2 regions of the Citrobacter portucalensis genome follow, and region 1 is predicted to be linked to the other one. Evidence: predicted binding sites of a transcription regulator. Region 1 holds the regulator's gene; the other holds the start of a gene.

Evidence for each region. The regulator sigma-54, encoded in region 1, starts transcription at its own class of promoters, with help from an activator protein. The targets are predictions, from matches to a motif close to GTTGGCACANNTTTCGCTNT.
Region 2: the regulator sigma-54 is predicted to act here: its motif matches at 6,604-6,623, upstream of hypA (hydrogenase maturation nickel metallochaperone HypA).

The regions. Positions count from the first base shown of each region.
Region 1 is NZ_CP092466.1:525,331-537,324, reverse strand. Features, by position in the region: gene ibaG (BolA family iron metabolism protein IbaG) at 1-98, opposite strand, end outside; gene mlaB (lipid asymmetry maintenance protein MlaB) at 268-561, opposite strand; gene mlaC (phospholipid-binding protein MlaC) at 561-1,196, opposite strand; gene mlaD (outer membrane lipid asymmetry maintenance protein MlaD) at 1,215-1,772, opposite strand; gene mlaE (lipid asymmetry maintenance ABC transporter permease subunit MlaE) at 1,777-2,559, opposite strand; gene mlaF (phospholipid ABC transporter ATP-binding protein MlaF) at 2,567-3,379, opposite strand; gene LY264_RS02585 (calcium/sodium antiporter) at 3,595-4,572, shown strand; gene kdsD (arabinose-5-phosphate isomerase KdsD) at 4,586-5,572, shown strand; gene kdsC (3-deoxy-manno-octulosonate-8-phosphatase KdsC) at 5,593-6,159, shown strand; gene lptC (LPS export ABC transporter periplasmic protein LptC) at 6,156-6,731, shown strand; gene lptA (lipopolysaccharide ABC transporter substrate-binding protein LptA) at 6,700-7,248, shown strand; gene lptB (LPS export ABC transporter ATP-binding protein) at 7,255-7,980, shown strand; gene rpoN (RNA polymerase factor sigma-54) at 8,027-9,460, shown strand; gene hpf (ribosome hibernation promoting factor) at 9,483-9,770, shown strand; gene ptsN (PTS IIA-like nitrogen regulatory protein PtsN) at 9,854-10,345, shown strand; gene rapZ (RNase adapter RapZ) at 10,391-11,245, shown strand; gene npr (PTS phosphocarrier protein NPr) at 11,242-11,514, shown strand; gene mtgA (monofunctional biosynthetic peptidoglycan transglycosylase) at 11,581-11,994, opposite strand, start outside.
Region 2 is NZ_CP092466.1:1,067,181-1,079,174, reverse strand. Features, by position in the region: gene hycG (formate hydrogenlyase subunit HycG) at 1-211, opposite strand, end outside; gene LY264_RS05095 (formate hydrogenlyase complex iron-sulfur subunit) at 211-753, opposite strand; gene hycE (formate hydrogenlyase subunit HycE) at 763-2,472, opposite strand; gene LY264_RS05085 (respiratory chain complex I subunit 1 family protein) at 2,490-3,413, opposite strand; gene hycC (formate hydrogenlyase subunit 3) at 3,416-5,242, opposite strand; gene hycB (formate hydrogenlyase subunit HycB) at 5,239-5,850, opposite strand; gene hycA (formate hydrogenlyase regulator HycA) at 5,994-6,452, opposite strand; gene hypA (hydrogenase maturation nickel metallochaperone HypA) at 6,651-7,022, shown strand; gene hypB (hydrogenase nickel incorporation protein HypB) at 7,126-7,998, shown strand; gene hypC (hydrogenase 3 maturation protein HypC) at 7,989-8,261, shown strand; gene hypD (hydrogenase formation protein HypD) at 8,262-9,383, shown strand; gene hypE (hydrogenase expression/formation protein HypE) at 9,380-10,390, shown strand; partial or broken gene flhA (formate hydrogenlyase transcriptional activator FlhA) at 10,609-11,994, shown strand, end outside.

The DNA of each region.
Region 1 (11,994 bases):
ACGGCAATAACCTGAAAGTGACTGCCGTCGCCAGAAACGTGGACTTCCTGGAGGGAGAGTGCATTCATCAGCACGCTCTGAATTTCATTATTTTCCATGGGCTCTTCATTCGTCAGATAGTGAAAACAGCCCAACATCTTAGAGCAAAGTGGCGCTGTCATAAATAAGCAAAAAGCCTCGCTGATAAATCAGACAAGGCTTTAGTGGCAGATCCCCCTCAGGGGTTTTGCCGGATAGCGGCACAAGACCTTATCCGGCCTGGAAAAATTAACGCGGAAGGACGTCGTCAGGCAGATTGTAAAGCTGCGCCAGCGTGTACACTTTATCGTTAACACCAGTGAGTGAAACGCTGTTTCCCTGCTGCTTGCCCTGATTAATCAGATGCAACAGTAACGCCAGACCGCCGGTATCTACCCGGGATACCTGGTTCAGGTCGATGCAGGATACTCCTTTCATCGCCTCAATTCGCGCATCCCATAATGGGTTTAACACGTCCTGATCCAGCTCCCCCACCAGCACCAGCTTGTCGCCTTCACGCGTCCAGGTGAGTGACTGCGTCATTATTTTTTCTCTTCCAGCGTGATTTTCTGCTGAGCAATAGATTTCAGCTGCGCCGTCAGGCCATCAATACCTTTGGTACGCAGCAGGTCGCTCCACTCATTTTGTTTGGTGGTGATCATACTTACGCCTTCAGCAATCATGTCATAAGCCTGCCAGTTACCGGTCTGGGAGTTTTTACGCCACTGGAAATCCAAACGTACCGGAGGACGACCGTTTGGATCGATGATGGTTACGCGGATAGGCACGATGGTCGCATCACCCAGCGGTTGCTCTGGTGCAATTTCATAAGTCTGGCCATGGTACATCGCCAGAGCCTGGCCGTAGGCCTGCTTCAGATATTCACGAAATGCGGCAAAATAGGCTTCACGCTGAGCAGGGGTCGCATCTTTGTAGTAGCGACCCAGTACCAGCGCACCCGCATATTTAACCTGCACGTATGGCAACAGTTCCTGATCGACAACCTGGCGCAGGTAATCCGGGTTTGCGCGGATTTTAGGTTGTTCATTCTTCAGACGGTCAAATGTCTTCTGCGCCGCCTCATTCATCTGTTTGTACGGGTTCGTTTGGTCGGCTGCAGTTGCTGCGCTAAGCGGGGCAATCACCAGCATAGCCACCATCATCAATCGTTTAAACATACGTTGATTCTCCTGAGATTATTTCGTTGCGCCCGCAGGCGTAGTGGCTTCATTATTGCCGTCAGTTGCGGCTGGCGCATCGCCAGAATTCTTATTGTCATCACCTTTACTGTTGCTGTTGTAAAGGAACTGACCAATCATATCTTCCAGCACCATCGCGGATTTCGTGTCCTGAATCGTACCGCCATCTTTGAGGATAGACGTTCCCAGCTCAGGATCTTCAAAACCCACATTCAATGCCAGATACTGTTCGCCCAGCAGACCGGAAGTACGGATGCTCAGAGAACTGGTGTCAGGAATATGGTTAAAACGCGATTCGATTTCCAGCGTCACGCGCGGCAGGTACGTTTTCGGATCTAACGAGATGTCCGATACGCGTCCAACTACCACCCCGCCAATCCGCACCGGAGAACGCTCTCTCAGGCCGCCGATATTATCAAAGGTCGCATAAATCGTGTAAGTCGGCTCAGTACGCATTGAGGTAACGTTCGCCGCCTTCAGGCAAACAAACAGCGCTGCCAGCAGCGCAACCAGCAGGAATAACCCGACCCAAATTTCATTTTTTTTCGTTTGCATGAACTCAATTCCCAAACATCAGTGCGGTCAGCACAAAATCCAGCCCCAGAACGGCAAGAGAGGCGTGCACAACGGTGCGTGTCGTTGCCCGGCTAATCCCGGCAGAGGTCGGGATCGCATCATAACCATTGAACAATGCAATCCAGGTGACCGTAATGGCGAACACCACGCTCTTAATCAGACAGTTAACCAGGTCCAGACGCCAGTCGACGGCATTTTGCATAGCCGACCAGAAGAAGCCTGCATCAATACCCTTCCAGCTTACGCCAACCAGTGAACCACCCCAGATACCCACTGCGACAAAAATAATCGTCAGCAGCGGCAATGAAATGACGCCAGCCCAAAAACGTGGGGAAATCACCCGGCGCAGTGGATCGACGGCCATCATCTCCAGACTGGAAAGCTGTTCGGTCGCCCGCATCAGGCCAATTTCTGCGGTTAAGGCCGACCCGGCCCGCCCGGCAAACAGCAGCGCCGCAACAACCGGTCCCAACTCACGTAACAATGACAGTGCCACCAGCATACCGAGGCTGGTTTCCGCGCTGTAGGTGGTCAGCACCAGGTATCCCTGCAACCCCAGCACCATACCGATGAACACGCCAGAAACAATAATGATCAGCATCGATAAGACACCGACATTATAGAGCTGGCGTATCAGCAGCGGCGCATGTTTGCGAAACTCCGGCTTGCCGACAACCGCATTGAACAACATTAATCCGGCTCGCCCGAACGTCCTGAGGGTTTTTATTCCCCGATGTCCGAGTGATGCCAGCGCATTTAACAACATGGGTGGCTTAACTCCCTGTTTTGAGTAAATCGATGTGGTAGTCGCCCGCCGGGTAACGGAACGGAACCGGTCCATCGGCAATGCCGTCAAGGAACTGGCGTACGCGCGGATCGGCATTTTCTTGTAGTGCCTGAGCACTACCGTAGGCCACTATTTTTTTGTCCGCCATTATATAGGCGTAATCCGCAATACTCAGTACCTCAGGCACATCATGGGATACCACCACACAGGTGACGCCCAGCGCGCTGTTCAGTTCTGAAATCAGCTTCACCAGAACGCCCATGGTGATGGGATCCTGGCCGACGAACGGCTCATCAAACATGATGAGGTCTGGCTCCAGCGCGATAGCACGTGCTAACGCGGCGCGACGCGCCATCCCACCGGATAATTCAGAAGGCATTAATTTGGCCGCACCCCGCAGGCCGACGGCCTCGAGCTTCATCATCACCGTGCTCTTCAGCAACGGCGCTGGCAACGTCGTATGCTCGCGCAGAGGGTACGCGACGTTGTCAAACACATTCATGTCGGTAAATAGCGCACCAGACTGAAACAGCATACTCATGCGCTTACGCACGGTAAATAAACGCGAACGGGACATGGCCGGGACGTTCTCACCGTCAAACAGGATCTCGCCCTTATCCGGGGGGATCTGTCCGCCAATCAGACGCAACAGCGTCGTTTTGCCGATGCCTGATGGCCCCATGATCGCCGTCACCTTACCGCGCGGTACCGTCAGGGAAATATTATCAAAGATGCAGCGGTCACCCCGGGAAAAGCTGACATCGCGCATATCGACTAGATTCGCCACAGACTGCCCCATTGATTCATCCTTTACTATTGCCTCGTTGATCGAAGAGTTTGGCGCTCAATTTAGCCATGAACTCAACATATTTACAGATTATTGCCTGTCCTGGTTAGCGAAAGCTGGCATTTGTTTTACTTTTTAGCCGCATAAAGTCAAAATTAAGACTTCGTTACGGCTTCCAGAAGATCCTTCAAGTGGACCGGCGAGTATACCTGAAGAAAGGACTTTAGATGCTTTTAGCGACGGCGCTGTTAATAATTGGTTTACTTCTGGTGGTCTACGGTGCCGACCGTCTGGTATTTGCCGCATCCATTTTATGTCGAAATTTCGGTATTCCTCCCATTATCATCGGAATGACCGTGGTCAGCATGGGTACGTCGTTACCCGAGATCATTGTCTCCGTTGCCGCATCGATGAATGGGCAACTCGATCTGGCTGTCGGGACCGCCATAGGTTCTAACATCACCAACATTCTGCTTATTTTAGGCCTGTCGGCGCTGATTCATCCTTTTACCGTGCATTCTGATGTTCTGCGTCGTGAATTACCGCTAATGTTGCTGGTAAGTATTTTAGCTGCATCCGTCCTGTATGACGGGCAGTTAAGCCGCAGCGACGGTTTCTTTCTTCTGCTTCTGGCCGTGCTATGGCTGCTATTCATTGTTAAAATCGCCCGTCTGGCCGAGCGACAAGGCAATGACAGCCTGACGCGTGAGCAGATAGCTGAGCTGCCGCGCGAAGGCGGATTACCGGTCGCATTTTTGTGGTTGGGCATTGCGCTGATAATCATGCCAATGGCAACACGTATGGTGGTGGATAACGCTACCGTACTGGCGAACTATTTCGCCATGAGCGAACTTACTATCGGGCTGACAGTGGTCGCCATTGGTACCAGCCTGCCTGAGCTGGCAACAGCGATTGCGGGTCTGCGTAAAGGTGAAAACGATATTGCCGTCGGTAACATTATCGGCGCAAACATTTTTAATATCGCTATCGTCCTCGGGCTACCGGCGTTGATTACGCCAGGTGAAGTCAATCCAATGGCCTTCACCCGTGACTATAGCGTCATGCTGCTGGTGAGCGTGATTTTTGCACTACTCTGCTGGCGACGTCCGCGCCAGATTGGTCGCGGCGCAGGTGCGCTGCTGACCGGCGGTTTTATCATATGGCTGGCGATGCTGTATTGGTTATCGCCACTTCTCGTTGGATAACTGGAAACGCATTATGTCGCACTTAGAGTTGCAACCGGGTTTTGACTTTCAGCAAGCAGGCAAGGAAGTCCTGGCAATTGAACGTGAAGGCCTGGCGGAGCTTGATCAGTACATCAACCAAAATTTTACCCTCGCATGCGAGAAAATATTCAGCTGCCCGGGCAAAGTGGTGGTGATGGGAATGGGGAAATCCGGCCATATCGGGCGGAAAATGGCAGCCACATTTGCCAGCACCGGCACCCCCTCATTTTTTGTACACCCAGGCGAAGCCGCACATGGCGATCTGGGTATGGTCTCGCCGCAGGATGTGGTCATTGCCATCTCTAACTCCGGTGAATCCAATGAGATAGCGGCGCTGATCCCGGTATTAAAACGTCTTCATGTACCGCTTATCTGCATGACCGGTCGTCCTGAAAGCAGTATGGCGCGTGCGGCAGATGTGCATCTGTGTGTTAAAGTGCCCAAGGAAGCTTGTCCGTTAGGCCTGGCGCCGACCAGCAGTACGACAGCAACACTGGTGATGGGCGATGCCCTAGCGGTGGCATTATTAAAAGCGCGCGGCTTTACCGCGGAAGATTTTGCGTTGTCTCATCCCGGTGGCGCACTGGGCCGTAAGCTTTTACTGCGCGTTAACGATATTATGCATACGGGCGACGAGATCCCGCATGTGACCAAAAACGCCAGCCTGCGTGACGCCTTAATTGAGATCACGCGTAAAAATCTCGGCATGACCGTCATTTGCGATGATGCCATGAAGATTGACGGTATTTTCACCGATGGCGATTTACGTCGTGTCTTCGATATGGGCGTTGATGTACGCCAGTTAGGCATTGCCGATGTGATGACCCCTGGAGGCATTCGCGTGCGTCCGGGTATTCTTGCCGTCGATGCCCTGAACTTAATGCAGTCCCGCCATATCACCTCGGTAATGGTTGCTGATGGCGACCAGTTACTCGGTGTGTTACATATGCATGATCTGCTGCGTGCAGGTGTAGTGTAAGAAACTCAAGGATAACGAAAATGAGTAAAGCAGGTGCGTCGCTTGCGACCTGTTATGGACCCGTCAGCGCAGACGTTATCACCCGGGCAGAAAACATCCGTTTGCTGATCCTGGATGTGGATGGCGTACTGTCTGATGGTCTGATTTATATGGGCAACAACGGTGAAGAGCTGAAGGCTTTTAACGTCCGTGATGGTTACGGAATTCGCTGTGCGCTCACTTCCGGTATTGAGGTTGCCATTATTACCGGACGAAAGGCTAAACTTGTAGAAGATCGCTGTGCCACTTTGGGGATCACCCACCTGTATCAGGGGCAGTCAGACAAACTGGTTGCCTTTGGCGATCTCCTTAGCAAACTGTCGATCGCGCCGGAGAATATCGCCTACGTTGGCGATGACCTGATCGACTGGCCGGTGATGGCTAAAGTAGGATTGAGCGTCGCGGTGGCAGATGCCCACCCTCTGCTGATCCCGCGAGCCGATTATGTCACCCGCATTGATGGTGGACGTGGCGCTGTGCGTGAAGTCTGCGATTTATTACTCCTGGCGCAGGGCAAACTGGACGAGGCCAAAGGGCAATCGATATGAGCAAAACCAGACGTTGGGTTATCATTCTACTGTCGCTGGCTGTCCTTGTGATGATTGGTATTAATCTGGCAGACAAAGATGACACCGCTCAGGTCGTCGTCAATAACAACGAGCCAACCTATAAGAGCGAACATACTGATACCGTCGTGTATAGTCCGGAAGGCGCGCTGAGCTATCACTTGATCGCACAACACGTTGAATATTATTCGGAACAAGCGGTTTCGTGGTTTACTCAACCGGTATTAACCACGTTTGATAAGGATAAAGTACCGACCTGGACGATCAAGGCCGATAAAGCCAAATTGACCAACGATCGGATGCTGTATCTGTACGGCCATGTTGAGGTTAACGCCCTGGTGCCTGACTCTCAACTACGCAGAATTACGACCGATAACGCGCAGATTAACCTGGTGACACAAGACGTCACTTCCGATGATCTGGTGACGTTGTATGGCACAACATTTAACTCCAGCGGACTGAAGATGCGCGGCAACTTACGCAGCAAGAACGCCGAGCTGATTGAAAAGGTTAGAACCTCATATGAAATCCAAAACAAACAAACTCAGCCTTAATCTTGTACTTGCCAGCTCACTTCTGGCCGCCAGCATTCCGGCATTTGCCGTCACCGGCGATACCGAGCAGCCGATTCACATTGAATCGGACCAGCAGTCCCTGGATATGCAGGGCAACGTGGTGACGTTTACTGGCAACGTGATTGTGACTCAGGGCACCATCAAAATTAACGCCGATAAAGTCGTCGTGACCCGTCCTGGCGGTGAAGACGGCAAAGAAGTGATTGATGGCTATGGAAATCCAGCGACGTTTTACCAGATGCAGGACAACGGTAAACCGGTTAAAGGCCACGCCTCTCAGATGCACTATGAACTGGCGAAAGACTTTGTCGTTCTCACCGGCAAGGCGTATCTGGAACAGCTCGATAGCAACATCACAGGCGATAAGATCACCTATCTGGTAAAAGAGCAGAAAATGCAGGCCTTCAGCGATAAAGGCAAACGCGTCACCACCGTTCTGGTTCCGTCGCAGTTGCAGGACAAAAACAAGGCTCCGGCAGAGAAAAAAGGTAACTGATTCGTTATGGCAACATTAACTGCAAAGAACCTTGCAAAAGCCTATAAAGGCCGTCGTGTGGTTGAAGATGTCAGTCTGACCGTCAACTCAGGGGAGATCGTCGGTCTGCTCGGTCCTAACGGTGCAGGCAAGACAACAACCTTTTACATGGTAGTCGGCATTGTCCCGCGCGATGCGGGTAACATTATCATTGATGACGAAGACATCAGTCTGCTGCCTCTGCATGCGCGCGCGCGTCGCGGCATCGGCTACTTACCGCAGGAAGCATCGATTTTCCGTCGCCTGAGCGTGTTTGATAACCTGATGGCGGTACTGCAAATTCGTGACGATCTGACCAGCGAGCAGCGGGAAGATCGGGCCAACGAGCTGATGGAAGAATTCCACATCGAGCACCTGCGCGACAGCTTAGGTCAGTCGCTCTCCGGTGGTGAACGACGCCGCGTGGAAATCGCTCGCGCACTGGCCGCTAATCCAAAATTTATCCTGCTGGATGAACCGTTTGCCGGTGTTGACCCGATTTCTGTTATTGATATTAAACGGATCATCGAACACCTTCGCGACAGCGGCCTTGGCGTGCTGATTACCGACCACAACGTCCGCGAAACGCTGGCAGTGTGTGAGCGTGCCTATATCGTAAGTCAGGGACACCTGATCGCGCACGGCACGCCAACAGAAATACTGCAGGATGAGCACGTTAAGCGCGTATACCTTGGGGAAGACTTCAGACTCTGATAGGGTAGAAGACTTCACGTCACTGCAGGAGAAAACAACTCTGAACATGAAGCAAGGTTTGCAACTCAGGCTTAGCCAACAACTGGCGATGACGCCTCAGCTACAACAGGCTATCCGTCTGTTGCAGCTGTCCACGCTGGAACTTCAGCAAGAACTTCAGCAAGCGCTGGAAAGTAACCCACTGCTCGAGCAAACCGATCTTCACGACGAAATTGATACCCAGGAAAAACAGGACAGCGAAACCCTCGACACCGCAGATGCACTCGAACAAAAAGAGATGCCTGAGGAGTTACCGCTTGACGCCAGTTGGGATGAAATATACACCGCCGGGACGCCTTCGGGCACCAGCGGGGATTACATCGACGACGAACTGCCTGTGTATCAGGGTGAGACCACGCAATCACTACAGGATTACCTGATGTGGCAAGTGGAACTGACCCCGTTCTCGGATACCGATCGCGCCATTGCGACATCCATTGTGGATGCGGTAGACGAAACCGGTTATCTCACCGTGACCCTGGACGATATTCTCGAAAGCATGGGCGATGACGACGTCGGTATGGACGAAATCGAAGCCGTGCTTAAACGCGTTCAGCGCTTTGATCCCGTTGGCGTGGCCGCCAAAGATCTCCGTGACTGCTTACTGATCCAACTTTCGCAGTTTGATAAAGCCACGCCGTGGCTGGAAGAAGCGCGTCTGATCATCAGCGATCACCTCGATCTGTTAGCCAACCATGACTTCCGCACCCTGATGCGCGTGACCCGGCTGAAAGAAGACGTGCTGAAAGAAGCCGTCAACCTCATCCAGTCGCTTGATCCCCGCCCAGGGCAATCGATCCAGACCGGCGAGCCGGAGTACGTCATTCCGGATGTGCTGGTGCGTAAGCATAACGATCGCTGGGTGGTCGAACTCAACGGCGACAGCATTCCGCGCTTACAGATTAACCAGCACTACGCCGCCATGTGCAATAGCGCGCGCAACGATGCCGACAGCCAGTTTATTCGTAGCAATCTGCAAGATGCGAAGTGGCTGATTAAAAGCCTGGAAAGCCGCAATGATACGTTGCTGCGCGTCAGCCGCTGCATCGTTGAGCAGCAGCAAGCTTTCTTTGAGCAAGGCGAAGAGTTTATGAAACCGATGGTACTGGCGGATATCGCCCAGGCCGTCGAGATGCACGAATCGACCATTTCCCGTGTGACCACGCAAAAGTATCTGCACAGTCCGCGCGGCATTTTTGAATTGAAGTATTTCTTTTCCAGTCACGTTAACACTGAAGGCGGAGGTGAAGCCTCATCCACAGCTATCCGTGCGCTGGTGAAGAAATTAATTGCTGCGGAAAACCCCGCGAAACCGCTGAGTGACAGCAAGTTAACCTCTATGCTGTCAGAACAGGGTATCATGGTGGCACGCCGCACCGTTGCGAAGTACCGAGAGTCTTTATCCATTCCGCCGTCTAACCAGCGCAAACAGCTGGTGTGACCCAACCGATAAGGAAGACACTATGCAGCTCAACATCACTGGAAACAACGTCGAAATCACCGAAGCCCTGCGCGATTTTGTGAATACAAAATTTGCCAAGCTCGAACAATATTTCGACCGGATTAATCAGGTCTATATTGTGTTGAAAGTGGAGAAGGTTACACATATCTCGGATGCAACACTGCATGTGAACGGTGGCGAAATTCATGCCAGCGCGGAAGGTCAGGATATGTACGCCGCCATTGACGGTTTAATTGATAAACTGGCTCGGCAGTTAACAAAACATAAAGATAAACTGAAACAGCACTAACTTGTCCGGGCAGTTAGCGGGTGCAGGACGGCCTGTTGTGTAGCACAACGGGCCATTTGTACAGTTAGCGCTTAGGTGAAATTATGACAAATAACGATACGACTCTACAACTGAGCACTGTTCTTAACCAGGAATGTACACGCGCAGGCGTTCACTGCCAAAGCAAGAAGCGCGCACTGGAAATCATCAGCGAACTTGCGGCAAAACAGCTTAGCTTGCCTGCTCAGGTGGTATTTGAAGCCATTCTGACGCGTGAAAAAATGGGCAGTACCGGCATCGGTAATGGTATTGCTATCCCGCACGGAAAGCTGGAAGAAGACACGATGCGCGCGGTTGGTGTGTTTGTTCAACTCGAAACACCCATCGCCTTCGACGCCATTGATAATCAACCTGTCGATCTGCTTTTCGCCCTGCTGGTCCCGGCAGACCAAACCAAGACGCATTTGCATACGTTGTCACTGGTCGCAAAACGTCTGGCAGATAAAACCATCTGTCGTCGTCTGCGCGCCGCGCAGAGTGACCAGGAGTTGTATCAAATCATCACGGACACCGAAGGTGGACAGGATGAAGCATAACAACCCAATGGCATCCTTTTTTGTCGTTGTGAGGAGAAACAGTACATGGTACTGATGATCGTCAGCGGCCGTTCAGGGTCAGGTAAATCTGTCGCCCTGCGTGCGCTGGAAGATATGGGTTTTTACTGCGTGGATAACCTTCCCGTAGTGCTGTTGCCCGATCTGGCTCGTACACTGGCCGATCGCCAGATTTCTGCGGCCGTCAGCATTGATGTGCGCAACATGCCTGAGTCCCCGGAAATTTTCGAGCAGGCAATGAATAATCTGCCCGAGGGTTTCTCACCACAGCTGCTGTTCCTTGATGCAGACCGTAACACGTTGATTCGTCGCTACAGCGACACGCGCCGTTTACACCCGCTCTCCAGCAAGAACTTGTCTCTGGAAAGCGCTATCGATAAGGAAAGCGATTTGCTGGAGCCTCTACGCTCTCGCGCTGACCTGATCGTTGATACCTCCGAAATGTCCGTACACGAACTGGCAGAAATGTTACGTACCCGACTGCTGGGTAAACGTGAACGTGAATTGACGATGGTATTCGAATCCTTTGGTTTCAAACACGGTATCCCGATTGATGCGGATTACGTCTTTGACGTGCGCTTCCTGCCTAACCCACACTGGGATCCGAAGCTGCGCCCAATGACCGGTCTTGACCGCCCTGTCGCCGCATTCCTCGACAGGCACACAGAAGTACACAATTTTATCTACCAGACTCGCAGCTATCTTGAGCTATGGTTACCCATGCTGGAGACCAACAACCGTAGCTACCTTACCGTAGCCATCGGCTGTACCGGCGGGAAACACCGTTCGGTGTATATTGCAGAGCAGCTGGCAGACTACTTCCGCTCACGCGGTAAAAACGTGCAGTCACGCCATCGTACGCTGGAAAAACGTAAATCATGACCGTGAAGCAAACCGTTGAAATCACCAATAAGCTGGGCATGCATGCCCGCCCAGCGATGAAACTGTTTGAATTGATGCAGGGTTTCGAAGCAGAAGTTTTGCTGCGTAATGATGAAGGAACGGAAGCCGAGGCCAACAGCGTTATCGCTCTGCTGATGCTGGATTCAGCCAAAGGGCGTCAGATAGAAGTCGAAGCCACGGGACCACAGGAAGTAGAAGCCCTGGCCGCAGTGATTGCCCTGTTTAATTCAGGGTTTGATGAAGATTAATCGAGTACACAGAACGTAGCCAGTAGGCCGGATAAGGCGTTTACGCCGCATCCGGCAATAACTACGCTAATACAGATTATTTTCCCGCATAAACGACTCACCACCTAACTGGCGCATTTGGCGCATAATCCAGGCCTGGCGGTTACGCACATAACCAGAAGGCGCATTCGCCTTAAAACGCAAAGGATTGGGCAATACTGCCGCCAGCAAGGCCGCTTCAGACAGGCTCAACCGACTGGCCGGTTTATGAAAATACCGTTGCGCCGCCGCCTCCACGCCAAATATCCCATCGCCAAACTCGGCGATATTCAAATAGACGGTCAGAATACGTTTCTTACTCCAGACGGTTTCCATACCCAGCGTTAGCCCGGCTTCGAGACCTTTACGCACCCAGCTACGTCCATCCCACAAAAAGAGGTTTTTCGCCGTCTGTTGCGATAACGTTGACGCCCCGCGAATGCGGTTTTCATTGCGTTCATT
Region 2 (11,994 bases), 540 kb from region 1:
TGATGCCAAAACGTTCGGCATCAAACAGCGGAGAAAGCGTAGCAAAGATTTCGATTTCGCAACCGTTGCAGCCGCCGCAGTCCACGCGGTAAACATACGCTGAACGCTTGATGCTTTTCAGCAGCGATGCTTTCATGCTGGCAATGGATTCATCCACCGTCATCGGTACCGGAATACCGTTGGCGTCACGTGGGCCTAATAAATTGCTCATCAGCTGGCCTCTTTCATATGGCGAGTCAGTTCAATACGGTCAGACGGCACCAGGCATTTCTGGCGCTTACAGTCCGGGCAGGTCTCAAAGCTTTCACGGTGGTTTTCCGCGCGGGTATCACCGTTGTGCTTAAGCAGCGCAATGGCGTAATCAATCTCTTTTTGCACCGCAAACGGACGGTTACATACGCGGCAATTACACAGCGCAAAACGAGACTGCTGCAGGAAATCATCTTTCTTCCACACCGCCAGCTCATACTCCTGCGACAGCTTGATCGCCGCCGTCGGGCAAACTTCTTCGCAGCGGGCGCAGAAGATGCAGCGACCGAGGTTGAACTGCCACGCCAGCTCATTGGTAACCAGATCGGTTTCTACCGTCAGAGCGTTCGACGGGCACGCGTTCACACAGGCCGCACAGCCGATGCACTGCTGCGGATTATGTTCCGGTTTGCCACGGAAGTTTTTATCGACCGCAATCGGCTCGAGCGGATACGACGACGTCGGTGCCCCGGTTTTGATGACTTTTTTGATAAAGGTAAACATGGCGATTCCTTATTTCAGCGGCGAGTTTTTACGCTCGATGCTGTAGCGCTCAAGTTCTTTGTACGGCACGACTTTGCTCTTCTTCTTACGCACATCGACCACAGTCATACGGTCAGTACAGGAGTAGCAAGGATCGAGGCTACCGATAATCAGCGGGGCATCGGAAACGGTATTGCCACGCAGCATGTAGCGCAGCGTCGGCCAGTTGGCGTAAGTCGCCGCACGGCAGCGCCAGCGATACAGTTTTTGGTTGTCGCCGGTCATGCTCCAGTGGATGTCATCTCCACGCGGCGCTTCAGCAAAGCCCAGTGCGAAACGGTGAGGAATATAGGTAAAGCCTTCCACCGCCAGCGGTCCGCCCGGCAGGTTGTCCAGACCAAAGTCGATCATGTTCAGTGCGGTATAGACTTCATTGATACGGACTTTCAGGCGAGAAATAACGTCGCAGCCCTGCTCGCTGTGAACTTCCATCGGCAGCAGGCCATAGCCTACAAACGGGTGATCGGCGCGGGTGTCACGCGCGTGACCGCTGGCGCGAACCATCGGACCGACGTTACTAAAGTCGCGAGCGATTTCTGGATCCAAACGACCAATACCCACGGTACGCTGTTCCATGTTCGGCGTACTGAGCAGCATATCGACCAGTTCCTGCACCTCACGACGCATCTGCTGCGCCAGTTGACGGGTCTGGATCATATCGTCTTTCAGCAGGTCACGACGGATACCGCCGATCAGGTTCATACCGTAAGTTTTACGCGCCCCGGTGAGGATCTCCGCCATCTTCATCGACGTTTCACGCACGCGGAAGAACTGCATAAAGCCGGAGTCAAAACCGGTGAAGTGACAGGCCAGGCCGAGGTTCAGCAGATGCGAGTGCAGACGCTCCACTTCCAGCAGAATGGCGCGGATCATCTGCGCGCGTTCCGGCACCACGATACCCATCGCATTCTCTACGGAGGTGGTATAGGCGGTGCTGTGGGCAAAACCGCAGATGCCGCACACGCGGTCCGACAGGAACGTCACTTCGTTGTAACCCATACGGGTTTCCGCCAGTTTCTCCATGCCGCGGTGGACATAGAACAGACGATAGTCGGCGTCGATGATGTTCTCGCCGTCAACAAACAGACGGAAGTGACCGGGTTCATCGGAGGTCACGTGCAGCGGGCCAATCGGCACCACGTTATTTTTCTTGTCACCCAGTTCGTTGATGAACTCGTAGGTTTCAGCATCGGTAGTCGGCGCCGGACGCTGACGATAATCCATGCTGTCTTTACGCAGCGGATACAGCTCGTCCGGCCAATCATCCGGCAGCACCAGACGACGTTCATCCGGCAAACCGACCGGGATCAAACCGTACATGTCGCGCACTTCACGCTCGCCCCAGACGGCAGCCGGAACGCGTGGCGTCACGGACGGGAACTCCAGTTTATTGGCATCGACTTCAACGCGGACGGTGATCCAGCACTTGGTGCCCTGCTCCATCGACATCACGTAATAAACGGCGTAATGGCCGCACAGCTGACGTTCGTCGTTACCAAACAGCACGGACAACCAGCCACCCTGTTTGTAGTACAGGAACTCCACCACTTCCGGCAGGTAGTTCACCTTGACGGTGATCGTCAGCTGATCTTTGGTCTGCCAGGCTTCATCCAGCACCACGCCCGGAAAGGCCTGGTGCAGCGCAGCGAGATATTGTTGACCTAATTTTTCTTCAGACATGCTCAAACTCTCTTAAATCACGCCACCAGCAAGGAGACGAACGCTAAAAACGCAAACCCAAAACCGGCCCAGGTCACGCGTGAAGTGGCGCAAAAACGCAGACGCGCCATGCTGTTTTCGAACAGGGCGATGACCAGCACGCCGAGGACCAGCTTGACGACGGCAATCACCAGCGCCAGCAGCAGTCCACCGGCGGTGAAGGTTTCCATCTGTCCCCACGGCAGGAACACGCCAACGAACATTTGCAGAACGACCAGCTGTTTGAGGCTAATGCCCCACTTCAGCACGGCAAAACCGCTGCCGCTGTATTCAGTCAATGGACCTTCCTGCAGCTCCTGCTCTGCTTCCGCCAGATCGAACGGCAGTTTGCCCATTTCGATAAAGGTGGCGAAAGCACAGGCGCACAGTGCCAGAATCAGCGGGATGCTGCGCGCAGCAGGCCAGTGGTAAATGGTATCGGCGATATTGCTGATATGGGTTGAACCCGCAACCTGTGCCGCTACCCACAGCCCCAGCAGCAGGATAGGTTCAACCAGCACACCGAGCATCGCTTCACGGCTGGCGCCAATGGCGGTAAACGGGCTACCGGTATCCAGTCCCGCGATAGAGAAGAAGAAACGGGCGATGGCGAACAGGTAAATTAAGGTGATCAGATCGCCAAGTTGTGGCAGCGGCGAGCCAACGGTCACTACCGGCAACGCAGTGGCGATAGTCAGCATCACGCCCACCATCACAAACGGCGTCAGGCGGAAAACCCAGCTGGAATCCGCAGGCGCAATGCTCTGACGGCCCAGCAGTTTGATAATGTCGCGGTATTCCTGCAAAACGCCCGGACCGCGGCGATTGTGCAAACGCGCACGCGCCACGCGGGTAACACCGGACAGCAGCGGCGCAACGGCAAACAGCACCAGCGCCTGAATTAACGGATATAAAACACTCATTCTCAGGCTCCTCGAGAAACCACAATCACCACCAGCACCGCCAGCTCAATCAGCGCCAGGCGACGGAACAGCACCGGTGCAGCCGCATTCTGCCAGCCCGGAACCAGTGATACCGGGTTCAGCCATTTACGCAGTTTGAGTACCGGGGCAAAGGCTTCTTTCACCGGCATGGCAAAACCGTGCGCGGTAATAACCATTGACTGCTCGTGATCGTAGCCACACACCCATGCCGCACCGCGTGAACGCGACGGCAGACGGTTGCCTTTGAAAATGGCCATGATGATGAACGGCAGCAGCGGACACGCGATCAGCAGCAGCGTGATCATTGGCTGAGAAACGGTGGTGTTCGCGGTTTCCAACGGCAGCGGAACGGCGGAGGAGATCATCGGCAGCAGCCACGGCGCAGCAACGCCGCCAATCACGCAGCAGATAGCCAGCGCGACGACGCTCACTCCCATCAGGATTGGCGCGCAGCAGGCATTTTCAGCTTCCTTCGTGCGCGGTGCGCCAAGGAACGTAACGCCATAGACTTTCGCCATACACATCACCGCCAGCGCGCCGGTAATTGCCAGCCCTACCGCCAGCAACGGCCCTAACAGGCTACCGACAAACGCGCCGCTGTTGCCAAGCTTAAAGAAGGATTGGTAGATAACCCACTCACCGGCAAAACCGTTCAGCGGCGGCAGTGCGGCCATCGCCATCAGACCAACCAGCATCGCCAGCGAGATAACCGGCATACGTTTACCGATACCGCCCAGTTTTTCGATATCACGATGACCGGTACGGAACCAGATGCTGCCTGCACCCAGGAACAGAACGCTTTTGAACAGGCTGTGGTTTACCAGGTGGTACAGACCGCCGGTCAAACCCAGCGCGATCAGCGCCGGTTGATTCAGGGAAATTCCGGTCACGCCAGCGCCCAGGCCCAGCAGAATAATGCCGATGTTTTCCAGCGTGTGGTACGCCAGCAGACGCTGGATGTTGTGCTCCATCAGCGCATACAGACCGCCAACAAACGCGGTGATCATGCCCAGCACCAGCAGCGTAATCCCCCACCACAGCGGCGCGTTACCGCCCAGCAGCGACAGGGAGAGAATACCCAGCAGACCAACCTTCATGACGACGGTAGAGAACAGCGCCGCAGCCGGTGCGCTGGCATTGGCGTGTGCCTGTGGCACCCAACCGTGCAGTGGAATAATCCCGGCCAGCAGGCCAAAACCTGCCACGCCCAGCAGCCAGATGTCAGACCCGAGCGGCAGCTCCTGGGTGCGCAGGTCTAGCAGACGCAGCTCCAGAGTGCCGTAACGTTGCCACACCAGGTAGCAGGCGACCGCCAGCAGCAGCGTACCAATACGCCCCAGCGCAAACCACAGTTTGCCTTCTTTACTGCATCCGGTAAGGAACACGGCACACAGCGCCATGATTTCCGCCATCACCACCAGCGTACCAAGGTTGCTGGCAACCACCGCACATACCGCCGCGGCCATCAGCAGATTCACCAGCAGGCCGTTAGCTTTCACCTGCGGATGACGATGCCAGTCAATGTTGTACAGGCTGACAAACAGGCCGCACAGGCCCAGTGTAATCAGCCAGATAGCATTCAGCGGAGTAATTTGCAGACTGTGACCAATAAACGGCATCACGCCGCTCACTGCCAGCGCATTAGTCAGAACGGTAAAACCCGCGGCTGCCGTACACAGGCTGCCGACTGCACCGCCAACCCCAGCAATCCAGCCGCTCAGCGATTTATGAAATGAAAACAGAAATGCCAGAACCGCCGCAGCCGTAAACCAGGCCACGCCGCTGTTAATCAGTGAAATTGCGCTCATTTTGCATCCCCACTCTGAGCCTGCTGAAACAAGGTGAGATCGCCGAAATCGGTATTGAAAGTCAGCTCACGCTTACGTTTGCTGGCGCGGGCGATATCCATGTTGCTCACCAGATGCAGGGCTTTGGTCGGACACATGCGCACGCAGGCAGGACCTTGCTCGTCAAAACTACACAGATCGCATTTCACCGCGATGGCACGAACGCCAGGAACCCAGTCCAACAGCGAACTCACGCGAGCAGGCGCTGGCGGAGCCGGAGGCGCTTTTGGCGTATTGGCGTTTGCCGGAATGTGTAGCGGACGGCTACCGGAAAACTCTATCGCGCCAAACGGACAAGCGATCCCGCACATTTTGCAGCTTACGCACAGGCTTTCGTTCAGCTGTACGGCGCCATCAACGCGGTTAATGGCATTAACCGGACACACGGTGGCGCAAGGCGCATCTTCACACTGGTGGCAAAGCTGCGGCGCGGATTCTTTTTCATTTAACATCACTTTCAGGCGCGGCATTGACTGCAGGCCATGCTGGCGATGTGTCTCTGAGCAGGCGGCTTCACAGGTGTGGCAGCCAATACAAAGAGTGGAGTCAGCAATTACAAAACGATTCACCAGGCATTCCTCAGGTGATAGTCATTTTTGACGAAAACATGTCTACCAAATGTCATTTCGACATTTTTCGACATGCCCATTCCCTAAAACGTCGTGACGCAGTATGTAGACCGCACCATGACAAAGTGGGCAGCACCCGAGGCTTAAGCCGGGCTATGTCCCTCAACCAGCTGGCTTAAATTCACCGGCATATTGTTCTCAACCGCGGTGTACAGGCTGTCGTAGACGGTGGCGATTTTTTCGAGATAGTGCTCCAGCACCTGCTCGCGATCGCGGTTGCTAATACGCTCATCGACCTTACCGTCGATAGTCAATTCTGCCTGTGCAATCAGCTGCTTATCATCACCGTCTTTCGTTTCGACGTAGTATTCGATGGTATGGCTGTTAAAGCCGTCCGCCAGCGTGACGTAGATAGTGAAGTGTTCAAAAAGGACGAAGCAGAGATCCTTGTCCGGTGCGCAGCTCATCGCATGATGCAAACGCGCTTTTGACAGGGTGATCCCCTGAACCAGCGAGTTGCAGTAAATACGCCACTGGTCCTGTAGGCGACGATGCCGTTCAGCGATGTAATCGGCTTTTTCGCTTATTTCCCAAATAGTCATGTCAGGTTACCCGTTTAGCAGAGATGAACAGCCTTAAGCACATTTCATGCCAAAATTAAATCACTTAATTTTCATATAGATAAAAAATCAAAGGCGGGTGACGACATGTCATTTCGTCATCGTCGTCATTGTCACGAATGAAAAAAATCAACCTGGCATGCTTATTGCTTTTATTACGGCAACTTCACAGGAGGCGGTATGCACGAAATAACCCTCTGCCAACGGGCACTGGAATTGATTGAACAACAGGCCACGCAACACGGTGCTAAGCGAGTAACTGGGGTCTGGCTCAAAATTGGCGCATTTTCTTGCGTAGAAACCAGCGCTCTCTCCTTTTGTTTTGATCTGGTATGCCGCGGGACCCTTGCAGAAGGTTGTAAACTCCACCTCGAAGAACAAGAAGCCGAATGTTGGTGCGAATCTTGTCAGCAATACGTCACGTTACTGACGCAACGCGTGCGCCGATGTCCGCAATGCAACAGCGATATGCTGAGAATTGTGGCCGATGACGGCTTACAGATTCGACGTATTGAAATAGATGAAACTCCAGCGCCGGATGGCGACGCTTAAGCGTCTTATCCAGCCTACAGAAACAGCTCGTTTGTAGGCCGGATAAGGCAACGTAGCCATCCGGCAACAGATGTATCGCAAGTAAAAAGATCAGGAGTGAGCGATGTGTACGACATGTGGTTGCGCTGAAGGCAACCTATATATAGAGGGTGATGAGCATAATCCCCACTCGGCGTTTCGCAGCGCGCCATTTGCCCCGGCGGCTCGTCCGGCGCTGAATATTACCGGTGTGAAGACCTCAAATTTCACACCGAGCCAGACCGAAGAAGGCGATTTGCACTACGGTCACGGTGAGGCCGGAACCCACGCACCAGGTATGAGCCAACGCCGTATGCTGGAAGTGGAAATTGACGTACTGGACAAAAACAACCGCCTCGCCGAGCGCAACCGTGCCCGCTTTGCGGCCCGTCAGCATCTGGTGCTGAACCTTGTTTCAAGCCCGGGCTCTGGTAAAACTACCCTGCTGACCGAAACGCTGATGAAGCTGAAAGATAGCGTGCCGTGCGCCGTTATTGAAGGTGACCAGCAAACGGTGAACGATGCCGCCCGTATTCGCGCCACAGGCACACCCGCCATTCAGGTCAACACCGGTAAAGGTTGCCACCTCGACGCACAAATGATTGCTGACGCCGCGCCGCGTTTGCCGCTTGACGATAACGGTATTCTGTTCATTGAAAACGTCGGCAACCTGGTCTGCCCGGCCAGCTTCGACCTCGGCGAGCGCCATAAAGTGGCCGTGCTTTCAGTAACCGAAGGTGAAGACAAACCGCTGAAATACCCGCATATGTTTGCCGCCGCATCGCTGATGCTGCTCAACAAAGTGGATCTACTGCCGTACCTCAATTTTGACGTTGAAAAATGCATTGCCAGCGCCCGGGAAGTGAACCCGGGGATTGAGATTATCCTAATTTCCGCCACCAGTGGTGAAGGGATGGATCAATGGCTCTCCTGGCTGGAGACGCAGCGATGTGCATAGGTGTTCCGGGTCAAATCCGCACCATTGATGGCAACCAGGCCAAAGTCGACGTTTGCGGTATTCAGCGCGACGTCGACCTGACGCTGGTCGGTAGCTGTGATGAACATGGCCAACCGCGCCTCGGCCAGTGGGTACTGGTCCACGTCGGTTTTGCCATGAGCATCATTAATGAAGCTGAAGCGCGCGATACGCTCGACGCGCTGCAAAACATGTTTGACGTTGAGCCGGATGTCGGCGCGTTGCTGTACGGCGAGGAAAAATAAATGCGTTTTGTTGACGAATACCGCGCACCAGAACAGGTGATGCAGTTGATAGAGCACCTGTGTGAACGTGCCGCCCACCTCTCCTACACGGCTGAACGCCCGCTGCGGATCATGGAAGTTTGTGGTGGTCATACCCACGCTATCTTCAAATTCGGGCTCGACCAGTTGTTACCGGAAAACGTGGAGTTTATTCATGGTCCGGGTTGCCCGGTTTGCGTTCTGCCGATGGGCAGAATCGACAGCTGTGTAGAAATTGCCAGCCATCCAGAAGTAATTTTCTGCACCTTTGGCGACGCTATGCGCGTCCCGGGTAAGCAAGGCTCACTACTACAGGCCAAGGCGCGTGGTGCGGATATCCGCATCGTCTACTCACCGATGGATGCACTGAAGCTGGCGCAGGAAAACCCAACGCGTAAAGTGGTGTTCTTTGGCCTGGGTTTTGAAACCACAATGCCAACGACTGCTATCACCCTGCAACAGGCAAAGCAGCGTGACGTGCAGAACTTTTACTTTTTCTGCCAGCACATCACGCTTATCCCTACGCTGCGCAGCCTGCTGGAACAGCCGGACAACGGTATCGACGCCTTTTTAGCGCCGGGCCACGTCAGCATGGTGATTGGCACCGACGCCTACAACTTCATTGCTTCAGATTTCCATCGCCCGCTGGTGGTCGCCGGTTTCGAACCGCTTGATCTCCTGCAAGGCGTAGGGATGTTAATTGAGCAGAAAATTGCAGCCCAAAGCCAGGTAGAAAACCAGTACCGCCGCGTGGTACCGGATGCCGGTAACGCGTTAGCGCAGCAGGCCATTGCCGAGGTGTTCTGCGTCAATGGTGACAGCGAATGGCGCGGTCTGGGCGTTATCGAATCCTCTGGCGTTCACCTGACGCCGGACTATCATCGCTTTGATGCCGAAGCACATTTCCAGCCAGCGCCGCAGCAGGTATATGACGATCCGCGCGCGCGTTGTGGGGAAGTGCTGACGGGCAGATGTAAACCACATCAGTGCCCGTTATTTGGCAAAACGTGTAACCCGGAGACCGCGTTTGGCGCCCTGATGGTCTCCTCAGAAGGCGCATGTGCCGCCTGGTATCAGTATCGTCAGCAGGAGTGTGAAGCATGAGCAGCGTACAACTCGCCCACGGTAGCGGCGGTCAGGCTATGCAGCAGTTGATCAACAGTCTGTTTATGGAGGCTTTCGCGAATCCGTGGCTGGCGGAACAAGAAGATCAAGCGCGTCTGGAACTGGCACAACTGGTGGCAGAAGGCGACCGTCTGGCGTTTTCAACTGACAGCTACGTTATCGATCCGTTGTTCTTCCCCGGCGGCAATATCGGCAAGCTGGCCATCTGTGGTACGGCTAACGATGTCGCGGTCAGCGGAGCTATTCCACGCTACCTCTCCTGCGGTTTTATCCTCGAAGAGGGTCTGCCGATGGAGACACTGAAAACCGTTGTTAACAGCATGGCAGCAACCGCGCGCGAAGCAGGCATCGCCATCGTGACTGGCGATACCAAAGTCGTGCAGCGTGGTGCAGCAGACAAACTGTTCATTAACACTGCCGGAATGGGGGCAATTCCCGCCAACATTCACTGGGGTGCACAGACTCTCGGCGTGGGTGATGTGCTGCTGGTCAGTGGTTCGCTTGGCGATCACGGCGCAACCATCCTTAACCTACGCGAGCAATTGGGTCTGGATGGCGAACTGGTCAGCGACTGCGCGGTGTTAACACCTCTTATCCAGACGCTGCGTGATATTCCTGGTGTGAAGGCGCTGCGTGACGCCACCCGTGGCGGCGTGAATGCGGTGACGCATGAGTTTGCCGCATCATGTGGATTTGGTATTGAGCTGTCTGAAGCGGCCCTGCCCGTGAAGCCTGCGGTGCGTGGCGTTTGCGAGCTGCTGGGTCTGGATGCGCTCAACTTTGCCAACGAAGGCAAACTGGTGATTGCCGTTGAGCGTCAGGCCGCTGAAACCGTACTTGCCGCGCTGCGCGCGCATCCGTTAGGGTGCGATGCTGCAATGATTGGTGAAGTGGTCGAACGCAAAGGTGTTCGTCTTGCCGGACTCTACGGCGTGAAACGAACCCTCGATTTACCACACGCCGAACCATTACCTCGTATATGCTAGCAGCCGGTTGGCAGCATGCTGTAGGCCGGATAAGACGCATTTGCGTCACTATCCGGCATTAACGCTGCATAACGCCTGATGGCGCTTTGCTTATCAGGCCTACGGATTGCGTGACCAGCGAGTTTGCGGTCAGCCATCCGGCAATAATTTACGACTTATACCTATAATTCATTTACCGTTTTCGCACCGTTCTGCGGTGCTTTCCCTGGAAAAGCAATATGTCGTATACACCGATGAGTGACCTCGGACAGCAAGGCCTGTTCGATATTACTCGTACATTATTACAGCAGCCCGATCTCCCGTCTCTTAGCGAGGCGCTTTCGCAGCTGGTCAAGCGTTCAGCGCTGGCCGACTGCGCGGCTATTGTCTTATGGCAGGCACAAACGCAACGTGCGCGTTATTTTGCAACGCGTGAAAATGGTAGACCCATCGATTATGAAGACGAAACGGTGCTGGCACATGGTCCGGTACGCCGCATTTTGTCTCGCCCTGATGCGTTGCACTGCAACTATCATGAGTTTACGGAAACATGGCCACAATTGGCTTCAGGTGGACTGTATTCTGAATTTGGCCACTACTGCCTGCTGCCACTGGCGGCAGATGGGCGCATCTTTGGCGGTTGCGAATTCATCCGTAACGAAGACCGTCCGTGGAGTGAAAAAGAATATAACCGTCTACAGACCTTCACTCAGATAGTCGGCGTCGTTGCTGAACAAATTCAAAGCAGAGTCAGCAACAACGTCGATTACGATCTGCTGTGTCGTGAGCGTGACAACTTTCGCATCCTGGTCGCCATCACCAATGCCGTGCTCTCCCGACTGGATATTGATGAGCTGGTCAGCGAAGTCGCCAAAGAGATCCACCACTACTTCGACATCGATGCCATCAGCATCGTGTTACGCAGCGATCGCAAAAATAAACTCAGTATCTATTCCACTCACTATCTGGATGAACATCATCCGGCACACGAACAGAGTGAAGTGGACGAAGCGGGAACGCTCTCTGAACGGGTCTTCAAAAGCAAAGAGATGCTGCTGATCAACCTGAGCGAACGTGACATCCTTGCCCCTTACGAACGGATGCTGTTCGAAACCTGGGGCAACCAGCTACAAACCCTGTGTCTGCTACCAATACTATGCTCGGCGTACTCAAGCTGGCACAGTGCGAAGAGAAAGTTTTCACTACCGCCAACCTCAAGCTATTGCGCCAGATTGCCGAGCGTGTGGCAATTGCCGTGGATAACGCGCTAGCCTACCAGGAAATTCACCGCCTGAAGGAACGTCTGGTCGATGAAAACCTGGCGTTGACTGAACAACTCAACAACGTAGAGAGTGAGTTCGGCGAAATCATTGGTCGCAGCGAAGCTATGTACAGCGTACTCAAGCAGGTCGAAATGGTGGCGCAAAGCGACAGCACCGTCTTGATTCTGGGTGAGACCGGAACGGGTAAAGAGCTGATCGCACGAGCCATTCACAACCTGAGCGGACGTAACGCCCGCCGGATGGTGAAGATGAACTGCGCGGCAATGCCTGCCGGATTACTGGAAAGCGATCTGTTTGGTCATGAGCGTGGCGCGTTTACCGGTGCCAGCACGCAGCGGATTG